4 regions of the Jeotgalibacillus aurantiacus genome follow, and region 1 is predicted to be linked to each of the others. Evidence: riboswitches for the same ligand, from Rfam matches in the RefSeq annotation. Region 1 holds a riboswitch; each other region holds the start of a gene.
The links. Region 1 has a riboswitch for S-adenosylmethionine ahead of H7968_RS11450 (methionine ABC transporter ATP-binding protein). Riboswitches for the same ligand answer to the same signal wherever they lie in the genome.
Positions count from the first base shown of each region.

Region 2: it holds a riboswitch for S-adenosylmethionine, as region 1 does, so the genes downstream of both, H7968_RS02735 (2,3-diketo-5-methylthiopentyl-1-phosphate enolase) here and H7968_RS11450 (methionine ABC transporter ATP-binding protein) in region 1, are expected to answer to the same signal.
Region 3: it holds a riboswitch for S-adenosylmethionine, as region 1 does, so the genes downstream of both, sfnG (dimethylsulfone monooxygenase SfnG) here and H7968_RS11450 (methionine ABC transporter ATP-binding protein) in region 1, are expected to answer to the same signal.
Region 4: it holds a riboswitch for S-adenosylmethionine, as region 1 does, so the genes downstream of both, H7968_RS15875 (Na+/H+ antiporter NhaC family protein) here and H7968_RS11450 (methionine ABC transporter ATP-binding protein) in region 1, are expected to answer to the same signal.

Region 1 is NZ_JACNMS010000003.1:348,410-350,611, reverse strand. Features, by position in the region: gene H7968_RS11455 (FecCD family ABC transporter permease) at 1-52, shown strand, start outside; SAM riboswitch class I at 600-705, shown strand; gene H7968_RS11450 (methionine ABC transporter ATP-binding protein) at 845-1,873, shown strand; gene H7968_RS11445 (methionine ABC transporter permease) at 1,863-2,202, shown strand, end outside.
Region 2 is NZ_JACNMS010000001.1:581,105-583,306, reverse strand. Features, by position in the region: gene H7968_RS02740 (2-hydroxy-3-keto-5-methylthiopentenyl-1-phosphate phosphatase) at 1-178, opposite strand, end outside; gene H7968_RS02735 (2,3-diketo-5-methylthiopentyl-1-phosphate enolase) at 183-1,400, opposite strand; SAM riboswitch class I at 1,806-1,916, opposite strand; SAM riboswitch class I at 2,099-2,202, shown strand, end outside.
Region 3 is NZ_JACNMS010000001.1:777,583-779,784, reverse strand. Features, by position in the region: gene H7968_RS03645 (bacteriorhodopsin) at 1-430, shown strand, start outside; gene H7968_RS03640 (hypothetical protein) at 537-749, shown strand; SAM riboswitch class I at 849-950, shown strand; gene sfnG (dimethylsulfone monooxygenase SfnG) at 1,176-2,202, shown strand, end outside.
Region 4 is NZ_JACNMS010000006.1:86,378-88,579, reverse strand. Features, by position in the region: gene H7968_RS15875 (Na+/H+ antiporter NhaC family protein) at 1-1,086, opposite strand, end outside; SAM riboswitch class I at 1,205-1,307, opposite strand; gene H7968_RS15870 (MFS transporter) at 1,390-2,202, opposite strand, start outside.

The DNA of each region.
Region 1 (2,202 bases):
CGTCGCGATTATTGGTGCACCTTATTTTGTTTATTTGTTGTTGAAGAAGTGATTTATAGATATTTGTGCAAATGAAAACCGGGAAGGATTTCCCCTTCGCTTTCCACGGCCGGGCGGTGAACCCCTTGTGCTACGCACAACGGTTTCACCTGTCCCTCCTCCGCCGTAGGAGTCTCCGGGGAAATCCTTCCCTCTTTTTGATTAATTAAAATCCGTATTAAAAAGTGTAATAGTTAAGAGAACTGCTAAAACATTCACAATTGAGTTAAAACTCTTCCAGCTTATTAAACAACACCCATCAAAAAACTCCTGCGAAAGCAGGGGCTTTTCATGATTTTGACTACCAATCTGTTGATTTTTAAAAATGTCCTAGCTCATCATGTTCCGTTGATCAACGAAGATATCAAAGGGCTGGGACCATCCGTAGACTCCTGTGGCGGAAAGGGACAGGTGAAACCGACTGGGCGAAGCTCAGGCGGGTTCACCGCCCGGCCACGGAAAGCGGAGGATGGTCCCCGCCCGTTTTTTCTGAAATACAGGGTTGACAATCTTATTTCAGCATAGTAAAGTAAGTGACAACATTTGAATAGAACGATTTCTTCTTATCCAGAGAGGTGGAGGGACTGGCCCTATGATACCTCGGCAGCGGACTTATTAATAAGCACCGTGCCAACTCCAGCAGGCGATTTGCCTGACAGATGAGAAGAGTGTTTGCGATAAGCAGCCTCTTCTTGTTTTGCAGGAAGAGGCTTTTTTCTGTTTCTTCCTGAATAAAGCAGGATAATATTTTTAACTTTAATCCGATTAAACAGCCCTGAAAACATATATTTAGAGGAGGATCCTGATGATTCAATTTGAAAACGTTAAAAAAACATACGGTGAAGGCCAAGAGGCTGTTCATGCACTGAAAGGGATCGATTTGACCGTGGAGACGGGTGAAATCTATGGCGTCATCGGCTTCAGCGGTGCAGGAAAAAGTTCACTTATACGCTGTGTGAACTGGCTTGAACAACCAACAGAAGGAAAAGTCCTGATTCATGGACAGGATTTAAACAGCCGCTCCAAACAGGAAATCAGAACGATTAGAAAAGACATCGGGATGATCTTTCAGCATTTTAACCTATTGAACTCTAAAACTGTTTTTCAGAATGTCGCGACTCCCCTGCTGCTCAGCCGGGAGCCGAAAGATAAAATCCGGAACAGAGTAACAGAGCTGCTGGACTTTGTCGGTCTCGGAGATAAGGCAGATCAATATCCTGACCAGTTATCCGGTGGGCAAAAGCAGCGTGTCGGTATCGCCCGGGCCCTTGCCACCAACCCTTCCATCCTGTTATGTGATGAAGCGACTTCAGCGCTTGATCCGCAGACGACCCAGTCGATTCTGGACCTGCTGAAAAAAATCAATAAAGCGTACAACATCACGATTTTGATCATCACGCATGAGATGACTGTCATTCGGGAGATATGCGATAAAGTTGCAGTCATCGAGGAAGGAATCATTAAAGAAAAAGGGACTGTTTTTGAAGTCTTCACGAACCCGCAGCACCCTACAACAAAACGGTTTGTACGTTCCGTCATGAATGATCAGTTACCTGAAAGTATTGTCAGGGAGCTTGAAAAGAAGAGCTTCAAGAACGTTTACCGGATCCAGTACACAGGGCATTCCGCCGGATCCCCCCTTCTTTCGAGACTTTCACGGAAGTTCAATCTGGATGTCAATGTACTTTACGGAAACATTACCGAACTGCAGGACATCCCGTACGGCAATCTGATTGTAGAATTCGATGGACAGCAGTCTGATATTCAAAAAGCACTGCATTATATCCAACAGGAAAATGTGTATGTAAAGGATGTGACCCGACATGCTGGTTAATACAGATCAAATCATTGAAGCACTTTGGGAAACACTGGCCATGGTCGGCTTTTCCCTCCTCTTCTCCTCACTGATCGGATTTCCGCTAGGGATTCTGCTTGTCGTGACGAGAAAAGGACATTTACTTGAGAATACAGCTGTTTTTAACGTTTTAAACGGCGTGATTAACGTCTTTCGCTCGATTCCGTTTATCATCCTGATGGTTGCCATTATACCGATTACAAGACTGATTGTAGGAAGTTCAATCGGGACAGCAGCTGCTGTTGTACCACTTGTTTTTTACGCTGGTCCTTACATCGCGCGGCTTATCGAAAACTCTCTTTTAGAAG
Region 2 (2,202 bases), on a different contig from region 1:
GTGATGAGGGAAGCATGGCAAACATATTTCCCACTCCTTCCCGGATCGTTATTTCCCGGGAAAGAATCTGGTCTTTAATCGGCTCCCAGCCAGGAGGATTAAAGTGACGCATGATGGAAATAATGTTGTCTGATTTTGTAATCGTCCCATCAAAGTCGCAAAAAATCATTTTGGACATGCCTTTACCCCCAAAGTGCCAGTGCTTTTTCAAGCTCCGGAGATTTAGAGGCAGCTGTTTGAAGGCTGCCACCTGCAACGACTTCATCAATCGCATCACGGAAGGCTTTCGCTCCGGCAGCTGCTCCGTCCGGATGACCGTGAATACCGCCGCCTGCATTGATAATCGAATCTGTGCCAAAGTCCTCGATCAGCTGAGGAACAAGTCCGGGGTGAATGCCGGCAGATGGAACAGGGAATGCCCGTTTCAGTCTGCTGTCAGAGCGAAGTGCATCTCTGATCGCCAGTGTTTCACTTTTTTCCATAGCCACACTGCCGTATGGAGAAGGGAACAGGACAAAATCAGCTCCGGCAAGTCTCAACAGCTTACCTAACAGTACCTGGTTTGAAATACCGTAAAGGGGTGAAGCCGTCAATGCACCGGACACAGCAGGGTGCGCCATGATCGGCACATGAATGTCCGGGTCTTCAGCGAGACTTTGCAGGGTATCAAGACCGTAAGCAAAAACGTTAAATAGTAACGCATTCGCTCCCAGTTCAACCGCACGCTTCGCTTTGTCTTTTAAATCAAACGTTCTTCCGGAAAGATTGACTGCATACAGTGTACGGTGTCCGGAACGCTCATATTCTTGGTTTAGTACCTGCACGCCAAGTTCCACCCGTTTTTCAAATGGTGTAAGTGGATTGTCAAACAGAATTTCATCATCCTTCACAAGATCCACACCACCGGCAGCCTGCGCGCGAAGCTGTTCAGTAAAAAGATCAGTGCCGCGTCCGATCATACCTTTGAAAATGCTCATCAGGAGCGGACGGTCGTGAACATTTAATGTTTGTCTGATGGTCTCAATGCCAAACTGTGGTCCAGGGAACTGTTTTTCAAGCTCTGTGTCCAGCTCAATATCAATCAGCTTCACTTCCCCGTCCAGGGACAGCTTTCCGAAAATCGTTGTTAAAATCGCCGGAATATCAGAGCTGAAATTTGCAGCCGGATACGCAATTTTGATCAGGCCTGCTTTTCGTTGTCCTAAATGAGAAGCTGATTCCAGTGCGGGAACCTCCTGAACAGAAAGCACCTCACCCTTATGTTTCTTTAACTGCTCCTGATCCACAGCCGGAAGGTCGGTCCATGATCCAACCGTCAAGCCGAGGGCAATCGACTCTGCCTTTTTCTCTAAGTTGCCTTTCGCATCGTGTACAAGGTATGTAGCCGTAATCTGAGACATGATAAGCATCCTTTCAGTGATAAAATCAGTATTTTGAGAGCGGTGGGGACTGAACAATACAATGATAAGTTGGAACGATACAAATATGATTCGGATCAGTACAAAAAGGGTGAGGAACAGTACAAAAATGAAGGTGTGAAGTCGTATCAGTACAAAAAAATCTTCATTCGATTGAATTAAGCAGTGAAACAGTACAATAAAAAGCTGATTCGATACAATAACTCACTCAAACAGTACAAATCCCTTCGGCACTGTTCACCCACCTGACTAAGCAAGATCCAGCTGACTTCGTTCACCCACCTGTTTAAGACAAATCCATATACGCGTTCATTCACCCATCACAATATGAATAAACAAAAAGTCCGCTCCAAAAGAGGAAGCGGACATTTACAGTAAACGTTCTTCCTCTTATCCTTCAGCCATTGCTGTGAGAATTAGCACCTTGAATCAGCGGTTAAGCTGAAACAGGTTGCCGGGTTTCATCGGGCTCGTCCCTCCACCTGCTCTTTATAAGAGTTCATACGTATTCAGTTGGAATTAAATTCATGTTTCGAATTATCGCAAAAAAAATTGTGCAGGTCAATAACTTTTCAGAAAAAATTTTTTATTTAAAAAATGCGTTGACAAAATGGAATCCTATTCCGTAAACTTGCAATTATGAATTTCAAATGAACCAGAAAACACCAACTGAATACCTTCTCTTATCGAGAGTTGGCTGAGGGAATTGGCCCTGTGAAGCCCGGCAACCGGCCCTGTTTACCATTTTGGTAACAGGGACACGGTGCTACATCCAACAGACATT
Region 3 (2,202 bases), on a different contig from region 1:
GGCAAGCCGCACACTCCTTGCATCATTAATTATTGCTGACATCATTATGATTATTGCTGGTTATATCGGTGAATCCTCTATCAATATAGCAGGAGGCTTTACTCAGCTTGGACTCTGGAGTTATGTCATCGGCTGTATTGCCTGGCTGTATATTATTTATCTGCTGTTCACAAATGTGACGAAGGCTGCGATGGACAAGCCGGCGCCTATTCGAAAAGCGCTGCTGCAGATGCGTCTGTTCATCCTGATTGGCTGGGCAATTTATCCAATCGGCTATGCTGTCACACTGTTTGCATCAGGGGTGGAGGTTCAGCTGGTGCGTGAATTAATTTATAACTTTGCGGACTTGATCAACAAGGTTGGATTTGGACTCGTGGCATTCTTTGCAGTAAAAACCATGTCTGCTGTAAAGAAATCTCAGCTTTCATAAATGTGTGGAGGAGCATCCTGATGGGTGCTCTTTTTTTATTTGTGAAACTTTTCCTGATCATGAGCAGTAGAAAAACGAAGTGCGCGTTTGGATGGGGGTGCCGGGAATGGAAGTTATGATAGTCAGTCTTGGAGCAGCGGTGATTGTGTTCGTAACCATGTTCAACTTGTTTCGCCTTTACAGAACAGCATACCGAAGTGAGAGGATCACACGTGAGGCCTTTATTTTATACACAGTGATCACAGGCTGCGTTGGAACAGGAATATATGCTGTTTTAGCTCTGGGATTTATAGCGGTTTTCGGAGAAATGATTCCTTAAAGCTTCGATGAACGATCCGATAATAATTCAATTTTCAAAAAACAGTTGACTTCGTTAAATCCTATCTTTATGATAGGGATTATAATTTTATAGCAAGACTTCTTATCAAGAGAGGTGGAGGGACTGACCCTGCGAAGCCTCGGCAACCAGCAGCCTGCTGCACGGTGCCAAATTCAGAGGAAGATATTCCGAAGATGAGAAGGTGAGGATCTTTACTGTGCCGCCCCTTCTATCATCTGCAGATAGAGGGGGTTTTTATTTTAACTGATGAATTTTTGACAAAACAAAAAGAGGTGCTGCCACACCTCTCCTCTTGATGAAAGAGTCCGCTTGCATTCGGAACGGACATCCCTGGTCATCTATTTTAGATTATCACTCACATAGGATGTTCGTCTATTTACAACATAAGTAAAGGAGACGATTTGAATGACAACACTACAATTTGCCTATTGGGTACCCAATGTCAGTGGGGGATTAGTCGTATCAAAACTGCCTCAAAGAACGGATTGGAGCTTTGAAGCCAACAAACGTTATGCACAAATTGCAGAAGAATCGGGATATGATTATGCTCTGTTACAGACCCGTTTTTTCGCAAGCTATGGTGCCGAATATCAACTGGAGGCCATTACGCTTGGTTCTGCGCTTGCATCAGTCACGAAGAAATTAAAGCTGATTTCTGCAGTTCACCCGGGTCTATGGCATCCTGCTGTCTATGCTAAAATGCTAGCCACGCTGGATCACATTAGTAACGGCCGTGCTGCTGTGAATATTGTGAGTGGGTGGTTTAAACAGGAATTTATCGGTTATGGGGAGCACTGGCTGGATCATGATGAGCGATATCGTCGTTCAGAGGAATTTGCCCGCGTACTACGTTCGTTGTGGACAGAGGAAACGACAACCTTTAAAGGCGACTTTTACCGTATTAATGATGCACCGCTTAAACCAAAGCCTGAACAGGGTGGAAACCTGCCTATTTTTCAGGGAGGAAATTCGGCAGCTGCCAAGCAAATGGCTGCACGGGTATCAGATTATTATTTTATGAATGGGAATACACTTGAAGGTTTTCAAAAACAAATCGAAGAAGTAAGAGCACTTGCTGAAAAAGAAGGCAGGACTGTCAAATTTGCTGTCAATGGTTTTGCGATCGTGAGAGATACTGAGGAGGAGGCAGTGCAATTGCTTCGTGATATTGTATCCAATGCAGATACTGAAGCTGTTGAAGGCTTTCGTAACGCAGTAAAAGAAGCGGGGCAGGCGACGAAGGAAAAGGATGGTATGTGGGCAAATTCTACTTTTGAGGATCTCGTACAATACAATGACGGCTTCAAAACAGGTCTGATTGGAACTGCTGAACAGGTGGCAGACCGTATCATTGAACTGAAAAAAATAGGCGTGGATCTCATTTTAACAGGTCATTTTCATTATGAAGAAGACCTGGAGCGCTTTGGACGGG
Region 4 (2,202 bases), on a different contig from region 1:
AAAACGTTCTGAGATCTGTCTTGCAAGCGGACCTGCCGTAATAATTGAGATCGTATTGTTCGCTGTTGCGAAATTCACCGTACTTACGAGGCCGGCAATCCCTGCCTCTCCACCGCGCTTGGAATTGACTCGTTTTGTAACAGACTGAAGCAGAAATTCAATGCCGCCATTCTGTTTGATGAGTTCCACCAGTCCACCAAGTAAAATCGCAATCATCGCAAGCTCAAACATATTAGAGAATCCTGTTCCAATCAGTTCGATCAAGGTCAGCAAACTGAATTCACCAAGTCCTAGACCTACAATTCCAGCAAAAATAATACCGCCAAGCAAAACAAGAATGACGTTTGCTCCTGCAATCGCAAAGATCAGTACGCCTAAATACGGAAGCACCTGCAGGAGATTATAAGGATTCGATTCCTCCAATGAGGCACTTGATCCCGTTGTCATCACAGCGAAAATGATTGCTGTAATGATCGCAGCCGGAAGAACGATTTTAACATTTGCTTTAAACTTATCCTTCATCTTCGTTCCCTGCGTGCGTACTGCTGCAATGGTCGTATCTGAGATAATGGACAGATTATCACCAAACATCGCGCCACTCACAATCGCACCCATCGCCAGCGCAACACCGATATCTGTCTGCTCTGATACACCAAGTCCGATCGGTGCCAGCGCCACAATCGTACCTGTAGAAGTCCCCATAGAAATAGAGATAAAACATCCTATAATAAATAATCCGACGATCAACAGATTCTGCGGTAAAAAGGACAGTCCAAGATTGACCGTCGAATCTACTGCACCAGCACCATCAGCAACGGATGCAAAAGCTCCTGCTAAAAGAAAGATAATGACCATCAAAATAATATTCGGATGACCTCCACCCTTAGACAGCTGCATCACCTTCGTCTGAAAATCAGTTTTGCGATTCATCAGTAAGGCGACCAAAATCGCAATAAATAAAGCAACCAGCACAGGCATTAAATAAAAATCACCCGTGATTACACCTGAACCAATAAATAATAAAATAAATATGCCAAACGGAATCAGAGCAAGCGGATTACTCTGAGGTATTTCCTGATTCGTCATAAGAATGCACCTCCAACCTTTTGTTTTAACAAATCCTATAAACTTCAAACCTGCGGCCAAACAAAAAAGCTTCTCCCATAAGAAAAGGAAGAAGCTTTTAATCAAAAGCAAACCACTTTTCTTATCTCCCAGGCTCATGCCTGCTGGAATTGGCACAGTACTCATCCAAGTCTGCTGCCGAGGCTTCAAAGGGCCAGTCCCTCCACCTCTCTTCATAAGAAGGTCTTGCAGGTATTTAATTTATTGTTGAATGATAAAAGATTTAAAAAAGGATGTCAACGGATCTTGATAACTTCGGAAGATTCATATTATTTCGTCGCTGATTACCTGAGCGGCTGAAACCGTTTCCTTCCATAATACATTTCTAAGGGTAAAAGCAACCATCCCTATAAGCAAGCAAAATAACCCCACAAACATAAAAACCGCACCTGCACCGAATAACCTGACAAGTATCCCACCGATTAATGGGCCAACTACAACACACAAGCTGCATATGGTCTGATTAATACCTGATACTCTCCCAATATTCTCTTTCGAAGTATGCTTATGGATGATATATTGAAATCCCACCGAGTATAAACCCACACCAAGACCAATGATAGCACCGAAAATGATGGGCTGCCATAAAGGGAATCCTGCCTCAAGTAATCCAATTCCTCCAAATCCAATTCCAACGCAGGCAAGACTTCCACCCATGAGCCAACCGTAATCCCGCAGATTTGAAAATCGATTTAACAGCACAATCATGACAACGGCACCCGCTCCGGAAGAGGCAAACAGATAACCGATTAATTCAGGTTGATCAGGTGACAGCTCTCTGAACCATGTAGTGAATTGAATATCAATCATCTGGATTGTAAGTAAACCTAAAAAAGCGAGCATAAAGCTGACCCATAGTGGACGGCTGGTAAAAATGATCAGCCAGCCTTCACGCCATGAAATCCAAAAATCACCTCTATTATTGTGAGCCATAGCATAAGAATCTTTTTCAAACACTGAATATTCTCTTCTCATACTGAATAAAACAAAACACGAAATAATGAGCATTATTGCGTTGATCAAAATACATATTTGCGGTGATACTGCTCCTGCTATCACTCCTCCAATTAACGGTGC